One region of the Streptomyces albidicamelliae genome, then DNA from elsewhere that is predicted to be linked to it. Evidence: riboswitches for the same ligand, from Rfam matches in the RefSeq annotation. Region 1 holds a riboswitch; the other holds the start of a gene.

Region 1 (7,496 bases):
AACGCGAGGACGGCAGCCACGGCAATCAGGACCAGCGGTGCCGTCAGCAGCTGCGGCAGCCACGGCGCGTCCGCCGACACCGCTTCCCGGGCACCGTCCGGTGTTCCCGACCAGATCCGCGCCGCCCAGCCCGCCGGCCCCAGCAGAGTCAGCGCCGGCAGCGGCAGCGCCCACAGCACCGCCAGTCCCTGCACGGCGGCGGAGGCGAGGACGAGACCGTGCCTAACGGGCTTCGGCAGCCGCACGGGCTCCGGCAGCCGAACGGCCCGCGCCGCAGCCAGCAGACCTATGCCCAGGACGAGATGGGCGGGAACCAGCCAGGCGACGGGCAGCACCGGGTGGACGATGCCGCCGAGCGCGGCGACCACAAGCAGACCGACGGCGAGGGACAGCCCGACGGCGTGGCCCGCGGCACGACCCCGCCATGCCGCCGCCAGGGCGGTACCGGCCGCGAACAACAGCAGTACGGCCGCGAGGGTCGCGGCGCCCGGACCGTCCGCCGTCCACGACAGCCAGGCGGCACCCAGCACTCCCCAGGCCCCCACGCCGTACGCGCCGACCGTGGCCGTGATCCGCACCGGCCCGGCCGGAGCGCGCAGCGCCACCGCCGTGTCGCACGCGGCCGTCACGAGCAGCGCGCCGGTGATCCCGTACCGACCCGCGTCGGCCGCCACCGCCCCCAGCAGGAGCGGCAGCTGCGCCGCGGTGAGCGCGGTCGGCAGCGGCAGCCGCAGCGTCCTCGTACGCGGTACGAGTCCGTACCCCGTCCACACGGCCGCCAGCACCGCCGACGCCCCGGCGGCGTACCCCGCGGGGTCCACGCCGGTGAGGGCGACCGCGTGCAGGGCGTAGGCGTCGAGCACCGTGAGTGCCAGCGCCAGTCCGGCCACCGCCTCGGCCGTCGAACGCAGACCGCGACCCAGCAGCGGCAGCGGGGCGGCCAGGGCGGCCACCGTGACCGCGCCCAGCACGAGCGAGCGTCCGGCGATCCCCAGATGGCCCCAGCTGACCAGCGTGAACGCGATCGCCGCGATGGTCAGCAGCAGGCCGCCCAGGAGCAGCAGCACGTTCTGCACGCGCGGCGCGGTGGCCTCGGGGCCGCGCGGTGGGGGCAGGGCCGTGGGCGGTACCGGACTCGGGTGTGACAGCGAGGGCAGACGAGCGACCAGCCAGGCACGGCGCGCCAGCAACTGGGCCCGGCGAGCGTCCAGTTGCCACAGCTCGGTGTCGATGAGCCGCAGCTCCTCGGCCGGTGGCGGAACATGTGTCATGGTTCGGAGTGTGTCCCGCGCCACGTCGGGCCGCATGAGCGCGCCTACTCAGAACGTACTCAGGTACGGGGAGAGTGCCCGCGGGGCGAGGGTTTGCCAAGGGCTGTCGCGAGCCGTAACAAGCCCGCGGCATGCGGCGGTCGTACTGTCGAACCGCGGCCGAGGAGGACTTCCGATGCGTAGCGTGACCTATTCGATGGGCGTCTCACTCGACGGCTACATCGTCGGGCCGGACGGCGGCTTCGCGTGGACGGAGCCCGACGAGGAGATCTTTCGATCCTGGATCGACAGGACACGAGAGGTCGGCGTCCACCTGCTGGGACGACGGCTGTACGAGACGATGCTGTACTGGGAGACCGCCGACCAGGACCCGTCGCTCGACGACTCGAAGCTCGAATGGGCCGCGCTCTGGACGCGGCTCCCCAAAGTGGTCTTCTCCACCACGCTGTCGGCGGTCGAGGGCAACGCCCGGCTCGCTTCCGGCGGCCTGGCGGAGGAGATCGAGCGGTTGCGAGCCGAGCCGGGGGAGGGCGACATCGCCATCGGCGGCGCCACCCTCGCCGCCGAGGCGGCCGCGCTGGGCCTGATCGACGAATACCGGACGCTGGTCCACCCGGTGCTCGTCGGCGGCGGCATCCCGTACTTCCCCCGGCACGAGCGCCGCGTGGACCTCGAACTCGTCGAGACCCGCACCTTCGGTTCGCAGGTCGTCTACCTCCGCCACCGGGTGACGCGCGTTCACTAGGGTGGCTGGCTTGGAGTGCGGGGCGGGGTGAAGGCTGTTCTGATCAACACGTTGTCATGCGCTGTCCAGCGGGGTCGTCGTGTCGATCAGAGGAGCGAATGATGGTGCGTCGTATGCGAGCCGTGGGGCTGATTGGTGTGGCGGCCGCGACGGTACTCCTGGCGCCGGCTGAGTCGTCCCTGGCTGCGGGGGTGGAAACGGGTCGGGACGGCAAGACCGCCAAGGTGATCAAGGTCACCAACCGGCTGACCCGGGTTCGAGTGCTCGAGCTGGGAGGCCCTCAGCCGAGTGTGGGGAATGAGACGATCGGAAGCGGCGACATCCTCGATGCTCGGGGCAAGGTCATCGGCTCGTTCGCGGTGGAGTGCACTGTCACGCAGCACGAACCGCCCGTCACGATGCTTCAGTGCCTCAGCGTCCTTGATCTACCCGAAGGACAGATCATGTTCCACAGTCGGCAGAAAGCCGGCGAGAACCCGACTGCCGCGGTCACGGGAGGCACGGGAGCGTACGTCGGCGCTGGGGGGACCGCTACCTTTGTTGATCTCGGCAACCGCGAACAGGCCGTCACCATCACCCTGACTGCCAAGCGCTGACCGCGACCTGCGGCAGCCCAGCCTGGTGTGCGTACGAAGGCATCGGACCAGCACTTTCACAACAGGCCCTGGGCCCAGTCCCGGAACGCCGCCGCCTCACACGATCCGCCCCACTCGCTCGGGAGGGCGCGCGGGTCAGGACCGGCGTCGTACACGCAACGGCACATAGACGAGCAGCGCCGCGAGGAACGCGACGGGGTAGGCGAGGTCCGCGCTGTGCAGGGCCCGGGCGACGGGCCCCACGTACAGGCTGGTGCTCATGAACGGCACCGCCACGGCGAAACCGACGACGAACGCGGTGACGGCCGGCCACCACGGCTGCGGTGCGGCTTCCTCCTGCGCCAGGTCGACCGGGCGGTCGCCGCGCGCCCGTGCGCGGGCCACCCAGTCGACGATCACGATCGCGACGAACGCGGGGATCCAGTAGCCGACGAACAACAGCACGTTCTGGAAGCGGGCCGTGGTGTCCGCGGCGTGCATCCACAGCACGAGCGGGAATCCGAGCACAGCGGCGAGCGCGGCGGCGACCGGCCGGGGCAGCCGCACGCCGATGGTCTGCAGCGCCAGCGACCCGCTGTAGTCGTTCATGGCGTTGCTGCACAGGGCCGCGACGGCGACGGCGAGGAGGCCGAACGCGCCGAGCGCGCCGCCGCCGAGCAGCCGGTCGACACCGCGGGCGGTCTGGTCGGTGAACTGGGCGGCGCCCCACAGACCGAGTGCCTGCACGGCGACGAACGACACGCTGACACCGAGCAGGGTGCACCAGAACATGCTGGGACGCGAGGCGGTGCGGGGCAGGTAGCGACTGAAGTCACTGGCGTACGGCGCCCACGAGAGCGCGAGACTCAAGGCGATGGTGCAGGTCAGCACGAATGCGCCGGCCCGGTCGGCACCGTGCACGGTCGCGGCCGTCGCGGGCTGGGTGCCGTGCACGAGCTTCACCGCCAACGCGACGAACGAGGCGGCGAGCGCGAAGGTCATCACCGTCTGCAGGCGGTGGATCGCCTCGTACCCGATCACGCCGAGCGCCCCCTGGGCCACGAGCATCACCAGGACGCCCAGCCAGAACGGCCAGCCGAACAGCTGGGCCAGCGCGTCACCCCCGAACAGGCCGATCAGGGCGTCCCAGGCGATGGAGGACAGCCACTGCAGGGCGCCCGGCAGAGCGACGGCCCGTCCGAAGGCCAGCCTCGCCAGCGGGAGTTGGCCCGCCCCGGTCTGGCTGCCCCAGGTTCCCAGATAGGCCGTGGGCACCGCGCCGAGCAGGGTACCGAGCACCACGGCGAGCAGCGCGGTGGCGAAGTCCAGCCCGAGGGCCGCGCCGACCGTACCCGTGAAGACGCCGGTCATCGTCAGGTTGGGCGCGAACCACACGGTGAACAGGCGGCGGGGGCTGCCGTAGCGAGCGTCCTCGGGCACCGGCGCGATGCCGCGGGCTTCCACTCGCAGATCGCCGGGGGCCGTCGGCATCCGGCCGTCGAAGACCCCCCGCGCCTCGGCCACGGCCGTCTCATCATGGGCATACGGCAACGACATACGACATCCCTCCGCCAGTCCTAACTGGTTCAGGTTCAACGGGTGTGATCTCAGCCCCCGTGCGGGGGCACCCCGTGTCCAGGTATGGCGGCCAGAATAGCCCGGTCCGGTGACCGGTTCCGGTCGGGGGGAGGCGAGGGCCGGCCGGAAGGGCGCGGCGCCCGTCAGTCGACTGCCCAGACGCGTACGCGTAATCGAGCGCTAACTCTCTGTGGCGGTGGCTTCGGGTGGCAGCGACCGGTCATGCCGGAAGGCGGCGGCATACCCGTGCCGCCGCCTTCCAGGGACGTTCTCCCTCCCCGAGGCGCCCTCAGGCCTGAGCGAGGCTTCCCTCAGGCCTGCACGAGCACGGTGCACCAGACCTCGTTGTGGTCCCCGATGCCGCAGTCGCCGATCTCCCCGCTGCGGATCTTCGTCCAGACCCCCTTGGCCCGCCAGTGCCAGGTGCCGACCCGCGAGAACCGCTCGTGGTAGCCGTGCGTGGCGAACGTGAAGGCGTCGACGTCCTTACCGGTGCCGTTACCGCCCCGCGTTCCGTTGCCGAACGACTCCTGCCTGCACTTGGCGTGCTTGAACTCGCTCCCGGTGCCGCCGCCCCAGTTCCACACGTCGCAGTAGTGCGGGCCCTCGCCAAGACTCATGGTGTAGTGCATCGTCTCGCCGGTCCGGTTCTTCACCGCGCCGCACAGGGGACCCACACAGCCGTCCGCGGAGGCGGTCGTCGCCCCCGCGACGACCGCTCCGGACGCCATGAAAGCGGTCGCGACGACGGCGACGGCTGTCCGATTGGCTCGGGACATTATCTTGCGCATGACAATTCCATTCTCTTGTTGCGTCGGGTTGGTCACGTCTGACGCGACTGCCGGCAGGGCGGGCGGACACGCCGCTCCCGGGAAGGCTCCGGGAGCGGATGTCGGTGTTCTCCGCGGCATGCGGTGCTTGCCGCGATCCGCCTGACGGCATGTGAGGTGAGGATCTACGGTGAACCTTGCGGAAACCTTGGGACGGCCGCCCTGTCGGTGGCCCCGGAGCGAATGACGGAGGACCGAGGGCGTGCCGGCCCTCCTCGGCGGATGAACAGCCCGCCGCACCACGGCCGTTCCCTCCTCCTCCCGCGTGAGGCGCGATGAACCTGCACCTGCTCGGACCTGTGGACCTGCGTGTCGCGGGACGCGCGGTCGACATCGGGGAGCCGCGTCGTCGAGCGGTCCTCGCGGCGCTGGCGACCGACACCGGTCGGCCGGTCTCCGTGAGCACGCTGGTGGACCGGGTCTGGGACACCACCGCGCCCGACGGAGCCCGTTCCGCCCTCTACTCCCACATCAGCCGTCTGAGGCGGCTGTTCGACGGCGCGGCATCCACGGACGGCGTGGCGCCCACGGCAGACGGTGACCGGGCAGCCGTACCCAGGACGTCGTTTCGCATCGCACGCACCTCCGGTGGATACGTCCTGGAGGCGGACGAACACGCCGTCGACCTGCTCCGATTCCGCTCGCTCGTCGAGCGGGCGCGCCAGCCGCAGGTGTCCGACCCGCAGCGCACCGAGTTCCTGGGAGAGGCGCTGCGGCTGTGGCGGGGAGTGCCGTTGGCGGGGCTGCCTGGGGCATGGGCGGAGCGCACGCGTACCGCCTGGACGCAGGAGCGTCTGGAGACGGCGCTGGCGTGGGCCCACGCCCTGCTGAGGCAGGAGAAGTCCGCGGAAGTGCCCGCCGTACTGCGGCCCTTGCTGGCGGAGCACCCGCTGAGCGAGCCCCTCGCCATGCTGCTGATCCGCAGCCTGGCCACCAGTGGGAGAACCGCCGAGGCCGTGGACACCTACACCCGGATCCGTCGGCAGCTCGACTTCGATCTGGGCGTGGCTCCGGGCCGTGAACTGCGGTCGGCGTACGAGGAGCTGCTGCGCGACGCCCGAGGTCAGGAGCCGGCGGCGACGGTGACCGACCCGGTCCTGGCCAAGTCAGCCGCCCCGGCCACCGTCCTGCCTCCCGCCCAACTCCCACCGGCGGTAGCCCACTTCAGTGGCAGGGAGGAGCAGCTGACCGAGCTCACGGAGTGCCTGCTCATCACAGACGGCCCGCAGGCCGGAACAGCAGCGGTCGTCTCCGCCGTCTCCGGCGTCGCGGGCATCGGCAAGACCGCGCTGGCGGTGCGCTGGGCGCACCAGGTGCGTGACGCCTTCCCCGACGGACAGCTCTACGTCGATCTCCGGGGCTACGACCCGGACGAACCGGTCTCCGCCGCCCAGGCACTCTCGGGGTTCCTCTCCGCCCTGGGCGTGCCCGGCCAGGAGATACCGCTGCGGCTCGACGACCGGGCCGCGCGCTACCGCACCGCGGTGGACGGACGGCGGCTGCTCGTCCTTCTCGACAATGCCGCATCCGCCGCACAGGTGCGCCCGCTGCTGCCGGGAAGCCCGACGTGCAAAGTGGTCATCACGAGCCGCGACTCGCTGTCGTCCCTGGTGTCGTTGCACGGGGCGCACCGCGTGGTCCTCGACGTCCTCTCCCCGGACGAGGCATTCGCGCTGCTGCGCTCCCTGATCGGACCGCGCGTCGACGCGGACCACGCGGCCGCAGCCGGCCTGGCCGAACAGTGCGGGCGCCTGCCGCTGGCCCTGCGAGTGGCGGCCGAGCTGGCCCTGTCACGCCCCCTGGAGCCACTGGCCCGCCTGGTGGAGGAACTGCGGGACGAACGGCGGCGCCTGGACCTGCTCGACTCCGGCGACGGAGATCCCCGGGCCGCCGTCCGCGCGGTCTTCTCCTGGTCCTACGACCGCCTCCCCGACCAGGCGGCGCGACTGTTCAGGCTGCTGGGCCTGCACCCAGGGACCGACGCGGACGTGTACGCGGCCGCCGCGCTGACCGGCGAAACCGTGGAGCGCGCCCGACGGTCCCTGGACGTCCTGTCCCGCGCGCACCTGGTGCGTCGGAGTGGGCCCGGCCGTCATGTCATGCACGACCTGCTGCGCGCCTACGCCGCGGAGCTCGCGAGCCGGCACGACGGCGCGGCGGAGTGTGACGCCGCCCTGACCCGCCTGCTCGACCACTGCCTCGCGGCGTCTGCGGCGGCCATGAACGTGCTGTATCCCGCCGAACGGCATCTGCGGCCCGCCGTCGAAGTGCCCGACACAGGTCTGCCGCCTCTGCGGACGGCCGACGAGTGCCGTGCCTGGCTGCGCGCCGCCCAGCACACACTGGTGGCTCTGTGTTCCAGGACCGAGGAGCCCGGACCGTCCCGGCACACCGTGCGCATCGCCACCACGCTCCACCGTCACTACGAACGCTCGGGACACCTCACCGACGCCCTGACGGTGCACACGCATGCCCTTCGCGCAGCCCGCGCGGTGGG
Region 2 (7,496 bases), 5.6 Mb from region 1:
TGCGGGAGCCGGGAGAGGGGTCGCTACTGATGACCCGGCCCCGCTCGACGGTGTCGTCGTAGGCCCGCTCGACCTTCCCGACGTCCAGACCGGCGGCCTTCAGCCGCTGTCCGGCCTGTGCCTCCGTCTTGGTCACCAGCGGGGGGACCTCGGTGAACTGCCCCGAGTTGATGTACCAGACGCCGGCGCCCACGCCGAAGACCAGCAGCACGGCCGCGAGCACCGCCAGCAGCCCGCGCCGGGGCCGCCGCGCCGCAGAGCCGCGGGGCGGCCCCGGCGGCGGGGACTGCAGCCGGGAGGTGCGGTGGACGCCGTCCTCGGCCGGGTCCTCGTTCACGGGCAGCGGCCGGGGCACGGTCAGCGAGCGCGGGATCACGCTCGTCCGGTCCTCGGCGATGTCGTGCTCCGCGGTCAGCGCCTGCGGCGGCAGCCGGTCCAGCTGCTCCGCGGTCAGCCCCTGACGGGCCCCGCGCACCAGGGCGAGCAGCGCCACGGCGTCGTGCGGGCGGACGTCCGGGTCGCGCGCGGTGGCCGAGGCGACCAGCCCGTCCAGTTCGTACGGCAGTCCCGGCACGAGCGCCGAGGGCGGCGGCACGTCGTCGTGTATGTGCTTGTAGAGCACCTGGGCGGGGGAGTCGCCGGAGTGCGGCTTCTCACCGGTCAGCATCTCGTAGAGGACGACACCGCACGCGTACACGTCGACGCGCGGATCGGCGGTGCCCTGCTCGATCTGCTCCGGAGCGAGGTACGACACCGTCCCGAGGACGGCACCGGTCGTGCTCGTCACGCTGTCCACCGAGCGCACCAGCCCGAAATCGGCGACCTTGACCCGGCCGTCGTCCCCTATCAGGACGTTCTCCGGCTTCATGTCCCGGTGGACGAACCCGGCCCGGTGCGCGGCGCCGAGCGCGGCCAGCACCGGCTCCAGGATGTCCAGCGCGGCCCGCGGCTGCACCGCCCCCCGCTCGCGCAGCACGTCGCGCAGGGTGCACCCGGCGATGTACTCCATCGCCAGGTACACGTACGACCCGTCGGTGCCCTGGTCGAAGACCTGCACCACGTTGGGGTGGTCGAGCCGGGCGACGGACTTGGCCTCCCGGATGAACCGCTCGACGAAGGAGCCGTCGGTCGCGAGCGCCGGGTGCATCACCTTCAGCGCGAGGACGCGGTCCAGGCGGGTGTCCAGGGCCCGGTAGACCGTGGCCATCCCGCCGGCCGCGATCCGCGCCTCGACGCGGTAACGGCCGTCGAGCACCTGCCCGACGAGGGGGTCCTGAAGGGTCGTATCCACGCAGGGGAGTCTACGAGGGGTGAACGGCGCTCCCACCCGCTGCGCCGTCGTGGGGACGGAATGCAGCAGAGCTGTGACTGTCGGGTGACGGGAAGGCGGGGCGCTCGGGGTCCAGGTGCGCGCGCCCCTCGGCCGGGGAGGAGGCCTCGGCGAAGTGGCGGCGCGGGATCCGCCCCGCCAGCCGGGCCAGCCGGCCGGCCTCGACCGCGTGCCGCATGGCCGCGGCCATCGTCTCCGGCTCCTGCGCCCGCGTCACGGCGGAGGCGAGCATCACACCCGCGCACCCCAGCTCCATCGCCAGCGCCACGTCGGACGCCGTACCGGCGCCCGCGTCCAGGATCACCGGTACGCCCGCCTGCTCGACGATGAGCTGGAAGTTGTGCGGATTGCGGATGCCGAGCCCCGATCCGATCGGGGAGCCCAGCGGCATCACCGCGGCACAGCCGACGTCCTCCAGCCTGCGCGCGAGGACGGGGTCGTCGTTCGTGTACGGCAGCACCGTGAAGCCGTCGTCGACCAGCGTCTCCGCCGCGTCCAGCAGCTCCACCGGGTCGGGCAGCAGGGTCCGCTCGTCGGCGATGACCTCCAGCTTGACCAGGTCCGTGCCCAGTGCCTCGCGGGCGAGGCGCGCGGTCAGCACGGCCTCCCCGGCGGTGAAACAGCCCGCCGTGTTCGGCAGCACGCGGATGCCCAGCTTCTCCAGCACCGACAGCACCGAGCCGTGCACGGACGGGTCGACCCGCCGCATCGCGACCGTGGTCAGCCCGGTGCCGGAGGCGGTCAGCGCCCGCTCCAGCACGTCCAGGCTGGGCGCGCCGCCCGTGCCCATGATCAGCCGGGAGTCCAGGTGCACACCGCCCAGCACGAAGGGGTCGTCGGCCATCGGTTCAGCCTCCCTGGACTGCGGTGAGTACTTCGACGCGGTCGCCCTCGGCGAGCGCGGTGGTCGCCCACTGGCCGCGCGGCACGACCGTCTCGTTGACGGCGGCGGCCACCCCGGAGGGCGCCGCGGTGAGGGTGCGGACGAGGGCGTCGAGAGCGGTGCCCGGGGCGATCTCCCGGTGCTCCCCGTTGACGGAGACGGTGAGGCTGAGGGTCATGCGGACTGCTCCATGAGACGTGCGGGCCGCTCCGGCGGCGGGGCGGTGAAACGCTGGGGCGTGAACGGGCGGGCCTCCTCGGGGAGGTCACCGGTGGCCAGCGCGTGCGCCAGCACGTCCCCGGTGACCGGTGTGAGCAGCACGCCGTTGCGGTAGTGCCCGGTGGCCAGCAGCAGTCCGTCCAGGCCGGACGGGCCGAGCAGCGGGGCGTTGTCGGGGGAGCCGGGCCGCAGCCCGGCCCGGGTCTCGGTCAGCGGGAGCTCGGTGAGGCCCGGGATCAGCTCGTGGGCGTCGCGCAGCAGCTCGTACACGCCCCCCGCCGTGACCGTCGTGTCCCAGCCCAGCTCCTCGGTGGTGGCGCCGACGACCAGCTCGCCGTTCTCGCGCGGCACGAGGTAGACCTGGCTGCCGCGGACCACGGCCCGCACGGTCCGGCTCAGGAACGGGGCGAACCGCCGGGGCACGGCCAGCCGCAGCACCTGCCCCTTCACCGGCCGGACCGGTGGCAGCAGCGCGTCCGGCACGCCCGCGAGGCGTCCGCTCATGCTTCCGCCGGCGAGGACGACCTGCTCCGCGCGCAGCTCGGTGCCGTCCGCCGTGGTGACGCCGGCGGCCCGCTCGCGCACGACGTCGAGCCGCTCGGCCCAGGTGCGGTGGAACACCACCCCGGCGTGCTCGCACGCGGCCACCAGGGCCGTCGCCAGCCGCCGCGGGTCGATCTGGTGGTCGCCGTCGACCCGCAGCCCGCCGCGCACCCCGGGGGCCAGCATCGGCTCGAGACGCCGGCAGTCGCGCCCCGACAGCCACTCCGACTCCAGGCCCGAGCGCTGCTGGAGCGCGTGCAGTTCCCGCAGGTGCGCGCGGTCGTCGGCGTCGAGGGCGACCGCGAGGGTGCCGCACCGGCGGTAGCCCAGGTCGTGGCCGGTCAGCTCGGAGAGCTCGGCCGCGAAGCCGGGATAGCGGCGGGCGGACTCCAGGTTCAAAGCGAGCAGCGTCTCCTCGCCGTAGTGCAGCTCCGTGACCGCGGCGAGCATCCCCGCCGCGACCCGTGCGGCCCCGCCGCCGGGCTCGGGGTCCACCACCGCCGTGGTGAGCCCGCGCTGCGCCGCGCGCCAGGCCGTGACCAGACCGATGATCCCGCCCCCGATGACGAGGACGTCGGACGTACGTGACGACATGGGCGTCCAGCCCCTCCCTTCGCCGGCATGACCCGGATCAGGTTCGTACGGTCGGAGGCCGCCAGCCTCCCTCTCAGCCCGGTGCGTCCAGGCTCCCGCGAGTGCTTGTACGGTGGCCACCCTAGTCCGTCCCGCTCGTCACCCGTAAGGGAGCCCTCCGTCATGCACCGCTCGCTCGACGGTCTGATTTTCGCCCCCGTCGCGGACCAGGCCCCAGGTCAGGTGGGTACCCGCACCCGGTTCGCCTACCACGAGACGGACGGCCGCATCTGGGCGGAGTACGCGGGCGGCGAGGTCGTGCGCGGCCATCTGGTCGGGACCCGCGAGGGCGACCGGCTGGACTTCCGGTACGTGCAGCTGCGCACCGACGGGACCACGGCCGGCGGGCACTGCGTGTCCACCGTCGTGGAGCTGCCCGACGGCCGGCTGCGGCTGGCGGAGACCTGGGAGTGGGAGTCCGCCGCGGGCAGCGGTACGAGCGTTGTGGAGCAGGTCACCGAGCACGCCCCCTGACTGACGTTTCGTCAGTTGTCTATGGTGATCGGGTGAGCGAGCAGACACCGCAACAGGGCACGTCACAGGAACGGCGCGTGGTCGTCGTGGGCGCGGGCATGGCCGGGGTGCAGACCGCGGTCGCCCTGCGGGAACAGGGCTTCAAGGGAGCCGTGACCGTCATCGGCGCCGAACCGCACCAGCCGTACGACCGGCCGCCGCTGTCCAAGGCCGTGCTGCTCGGCACGGCCGAGGGCTCCGCCTTCGACGTCGACTTCGAGTCCCTCGGCGTCGAGCTGCGCCTCGGCTGCGAGGCACAGGGCCTGCGCCCCGCCGAACGCGTGCTGGACACCGAGGCGGGCCCGGTGCCCTACGACGTCCTGGTCCTGGCCACCGGGGCCGAACCCGTCACCCTGCCCGGCACGGAGGGCGTACCCGGCGTGCATCTGCTGCGCACCCTGGACGACGCCGAACGGCTGCGGCCCGTGCTGCTCCGGCAGCACGACATCGTGGTCGTCGGCGCCGGCTGGATCGGCGCCGAGTTCGCCACGGCCGCCCGGGAGGCGGGCTGCGCGGTGACCGTCGTCGAGGCCGCCGACCGGCCGCTCGCGGGCGCCCTGCCCGCCGAGGTGGCCGCGCCCATGGCCGCCTGGTACGCCGACAGCGGCGCCGACCTGCGCACCGGCGCGCGCGTGGAGCGCGTCGAACCGGGCGCGGTGGTGCTGACCGACGGCACCCGGCTGCCCGCGGGCGCCGTCGTCGTCGGCATCGGCGCCCGGCCGGCCACCGGCTGGCTGGCCGGCTCCGGCATCGAACTGGGGCCGCACGGCGAGGTCGTCGCGGACGCCCGCCTGCGCACCGGGGCCGAGGACGTGTACGCGGTCGGCGACTGCGCCTCCTTCCCCTCCGCCCGCTACGGCGAGCGGCTGCTCGTCCACCACTGGGACAACGCCCTCCAGGGGCCCCGGACGGTCGCCGCGAACATCCTCGGCGAGACCCCGGCGCTCTACGACCCGGTGCCGTACTTCTGGTCCGAGCAGTTCGGCCGCTTCGTGCAGTACGCCGGGCACCACGCAGCGGCGGACCGCCTGGTGTGGCGCGGCGACCCGGCCGGACCCGCCTGGTCGGTGTGCTGGCTGCGCGAGGGCCGGCTGGTGGCGCTGCTGGCGGTGGGCCGGCCCCGCGACCTGGCCCAGGGCCGCCGCCTGATCGAGGCGGGCCGCCGTATGGACCCCGAGGCCCTGACCGATCCGGCCCGCCCCCTGAAGAACGCCACGGCCGACTGACCGGCGCCGCGGTCGGCCGTCGGCATCGAGCGGCACCCCGGACGGAGCGCCTACCCTAGGACTCGTGACCGAGATTGACGCAAAGATCGATGCTCTCGTCCCCGCCTGGCTCACCCTCCCCGACATCGCCGAACAGCTCGGCGTCGAGGTGACGCGTGTGCGGCAGCTGGTCAAGGAGGGCCAGCTGATCGCCGTACGCCGTGGTGAGAACCGGGCGCTGCACGTCCCCGCCGCCTTCATCGACGGGGACAAGGTCGTCAAGGGCCTGACCGGCACCCTGACGCTCCTGCGGGACGACGGCTTCACGGACGAAGAGATGATCGAGTGGCTCTTCACCCCCGACCCCACCCTGCCCGGCACTCCCGCGCAGGCCCTGAGCGAGAATCGCGGCACGGAGGTGAAGCGCCGCGCCCAGGCGCTCGCCGTCTGAGCCCAGCCGCACCAGGGGGGTGGCGTGCGTGCCCCGGGCCCGCACGCCACCCGAGAACCAGCAGGTAGACCGATCACGGGGGGACCCACGCATGTCCGACACCGCCCGCGCCGCCCTCGCCGACGCCCGTCTGTACCTCTGCACGGACGCCCGCAGGGACCGGGGCGACCTCGCCGGCTTCCTGGACGCGGTCCTGGCCGGCGGTGTCGACATCGTGCAGCTGCGCGAGAAGGGCATGGAAGCCGCCGAGGAGCTGGAGACCCTCCGGGTCTTCGCGGACGCCTGCGCCCGGCACGGCAAGCTGCTCGCGGTCAACGACCGGGCGGACGTCGCGCACGCGGCCGGTGCCGGGGTGCTGCACCTCGGCCAGGGCGACCTGCCGGTCCCCGCGGCCCGAGCGATCCTCGGCGACGACGTCCTGATCGGCCGTTCCACGCACGCCGAGTCCGAGGCCGCCGCGGCCGCCGAGCAGGACGGCGTGGACTACTTCTGCACCGGCCCGTGCTGGCCCACCCCCACCAAGCCCGGCCGTCACGCGCCCGGGCTCGACCTGGTCCGGTACACCGCCGGCCTCGGCACCGACCGCCCCTGGTTCGCCATCGGCGGGATCGACCTCGCCAACCTGGACCAGGTGCTGGACGCCGGCGCCCGCAGGGTGGTCGTGGTCCGCGCCCTCACCGAGGCGGCGGACCCGGGTGCCGCGGCGGCGGAGTTCGCGAAGCGGCTGCGGCAGCTCTGAGGGCGCCGCGGGCGGCCACTGTCCGGGATTCTGTCCAATGGGTGGACAGCAAGCCGACAAATCAGCCAAATTACCGGCGTCCGGTTGGGGTACCGCCCACCCCTGGCTAACCTGCCCATATGGCCCTCGGAACCGCATCCACCAGGACTGATCGCGCCCGCACCGTGCGCGACATCCTCGCCACCGGAAAGACGACGTACTCGTTCGAGTTCTCGGCGCCGAAGACCCCCAAGGGCGAGCGGAACCTGTGGAGCGCGCTCCGGCGGGTCGAGGCGGTCGCTCCCGACTTCGTCTCCGTGACCTACGGCGCCGGCGGCTCGACCCGCGCGGGCACGGTCAAGGAGACCGAGCAGATCGTCGCGGACACTACGCTCACCCCGGTCGCCCACCTCACGGCTGTCGACCACTCCATCGCGGAACTGCGCAACATCATCGGCCAGTACGCGGACGCGGGCATCCGCAACATGCTCGCCGTGCGCGGCGACCCGCCCGGCGACCCCATGGGCGCATGGGTCCCGCATCCGCGGGGCCTGACCTACGCCGCCGAACTCGTACGGCTCATCAAGGAGTCGGGCGACTTCTGCGTGGGCGTCGCCGCGTTCCCGGAGATGCACCCGCGGTCCTCGCAGTGGGACACCGACGTCCAGCACTTCGTGGACAAGTGCCGGGCGGGTGCCGACTACGCCATCACACAGATGTTCTTCCGGCCGGAGTCGTATCTGCGGCTGCGCGACCGGGTCGCGGCCGCCGGCTGCGACACCCCGGTCATCCCCGAGGTCCTGCCGGTCACCAGCGTGAAGATGCTGGAGCGGCTGCCCAAGCTCAGCAACGCCAGTTTCCCCGACGCCCTGAAAGAGCGGATCCTCACAGCGAAGGACGATCCGGCGGCGGTACGCTCGATCGGTATCGAGTTCGCCACGGAGTTCTGCGCACGGCTGCTGGCCGAGGGAGTGCCCGGACTGCACTTCATCACGCTCAAC

What was found. Region 1 has a riboswitch for thiamine pyrophosphate ahead of N8I86_RS36760 (purine-cytosine permease family protein). Riboswitches for the same ligand answer to the same signal wherever they lie in the genome.
Region 2: it holds a riboswitch for thiamine pyrophosphate, as region 1 does, so the genes downstream of both, thiO (glycine oxidase ThiO) here and N8I86_RS36760 (purine-cytosine permease family protein) in region 1, are expected to answer to the same signal.

The regions. Positions count from the first base shown of each region.
Region 1 covers NZ_CP106795.1:8,128,757-8,136,252, forward strand. The annotation lists gene N8I86_RS36745 (SCO7613 C-terminal domain-containing membrane protein) at 1-1,271, opposite strand, end outside; gene N8I86_RS36750 (dihydrofolate reductase family protein) at 1,447-2,016, shown strand; gene N8I86_RS36755 (allene oxide cyclase barrel-like domain-containing protein) at 2,115-2,612, shown strand; gene N8I86_RS36760 (purine-cytosine permease family protein) at 2,748-4,148, opposite strand; TPP riboswitch at 4,138-4,233, opposite strand; gene N8I86_RS36765 (hypothetical protein) at 4,481-4,960, opposite strand; gene N8I86_RS36770 (AfsR/SARP family transcriptional regulator) at 5,275-7,496, shown strand, end outside.
Region 2 covers NZ_CP106795.1:2,538,481-2,545,976, reverse strand. The annotation lists gene pknB (Stk1 family PASTA domain-containing Ser/Thr kinase) at 1-1,291, opposite strand, end outside; partial or broken gene N8I86_RS11810 (thiazole synthase) at 1,383-2,174, opposite strand; gene thiS (sulfur carrier protein ThiS) at 2,179-2,391, opposite strand; gene thiO (glycine oxidase ThiO) at 2,388-3,569, opposite strand; TPP riboswitch at 3,567-3,678, opposite strand; gene N8I86_RS11795 (hypothetical protein) at 3,732-4,082, shown strand; gene N8I86_RS11790 (NAD(P)/FAD-dependent oxidoreductase) at 4,115-5,347, shown strand; gene N8I86_RS11785 (Rv2175c family DNA-binding protein) at 5,412-5,777, shown strand; gene thiE (thiamine phosphate synthase) at 5,869-6,516, shown strand; gene metF (methylenetetrahydrofolate reductase [NAD(P)H]) at 6,636-7,496, shown strand, end outside.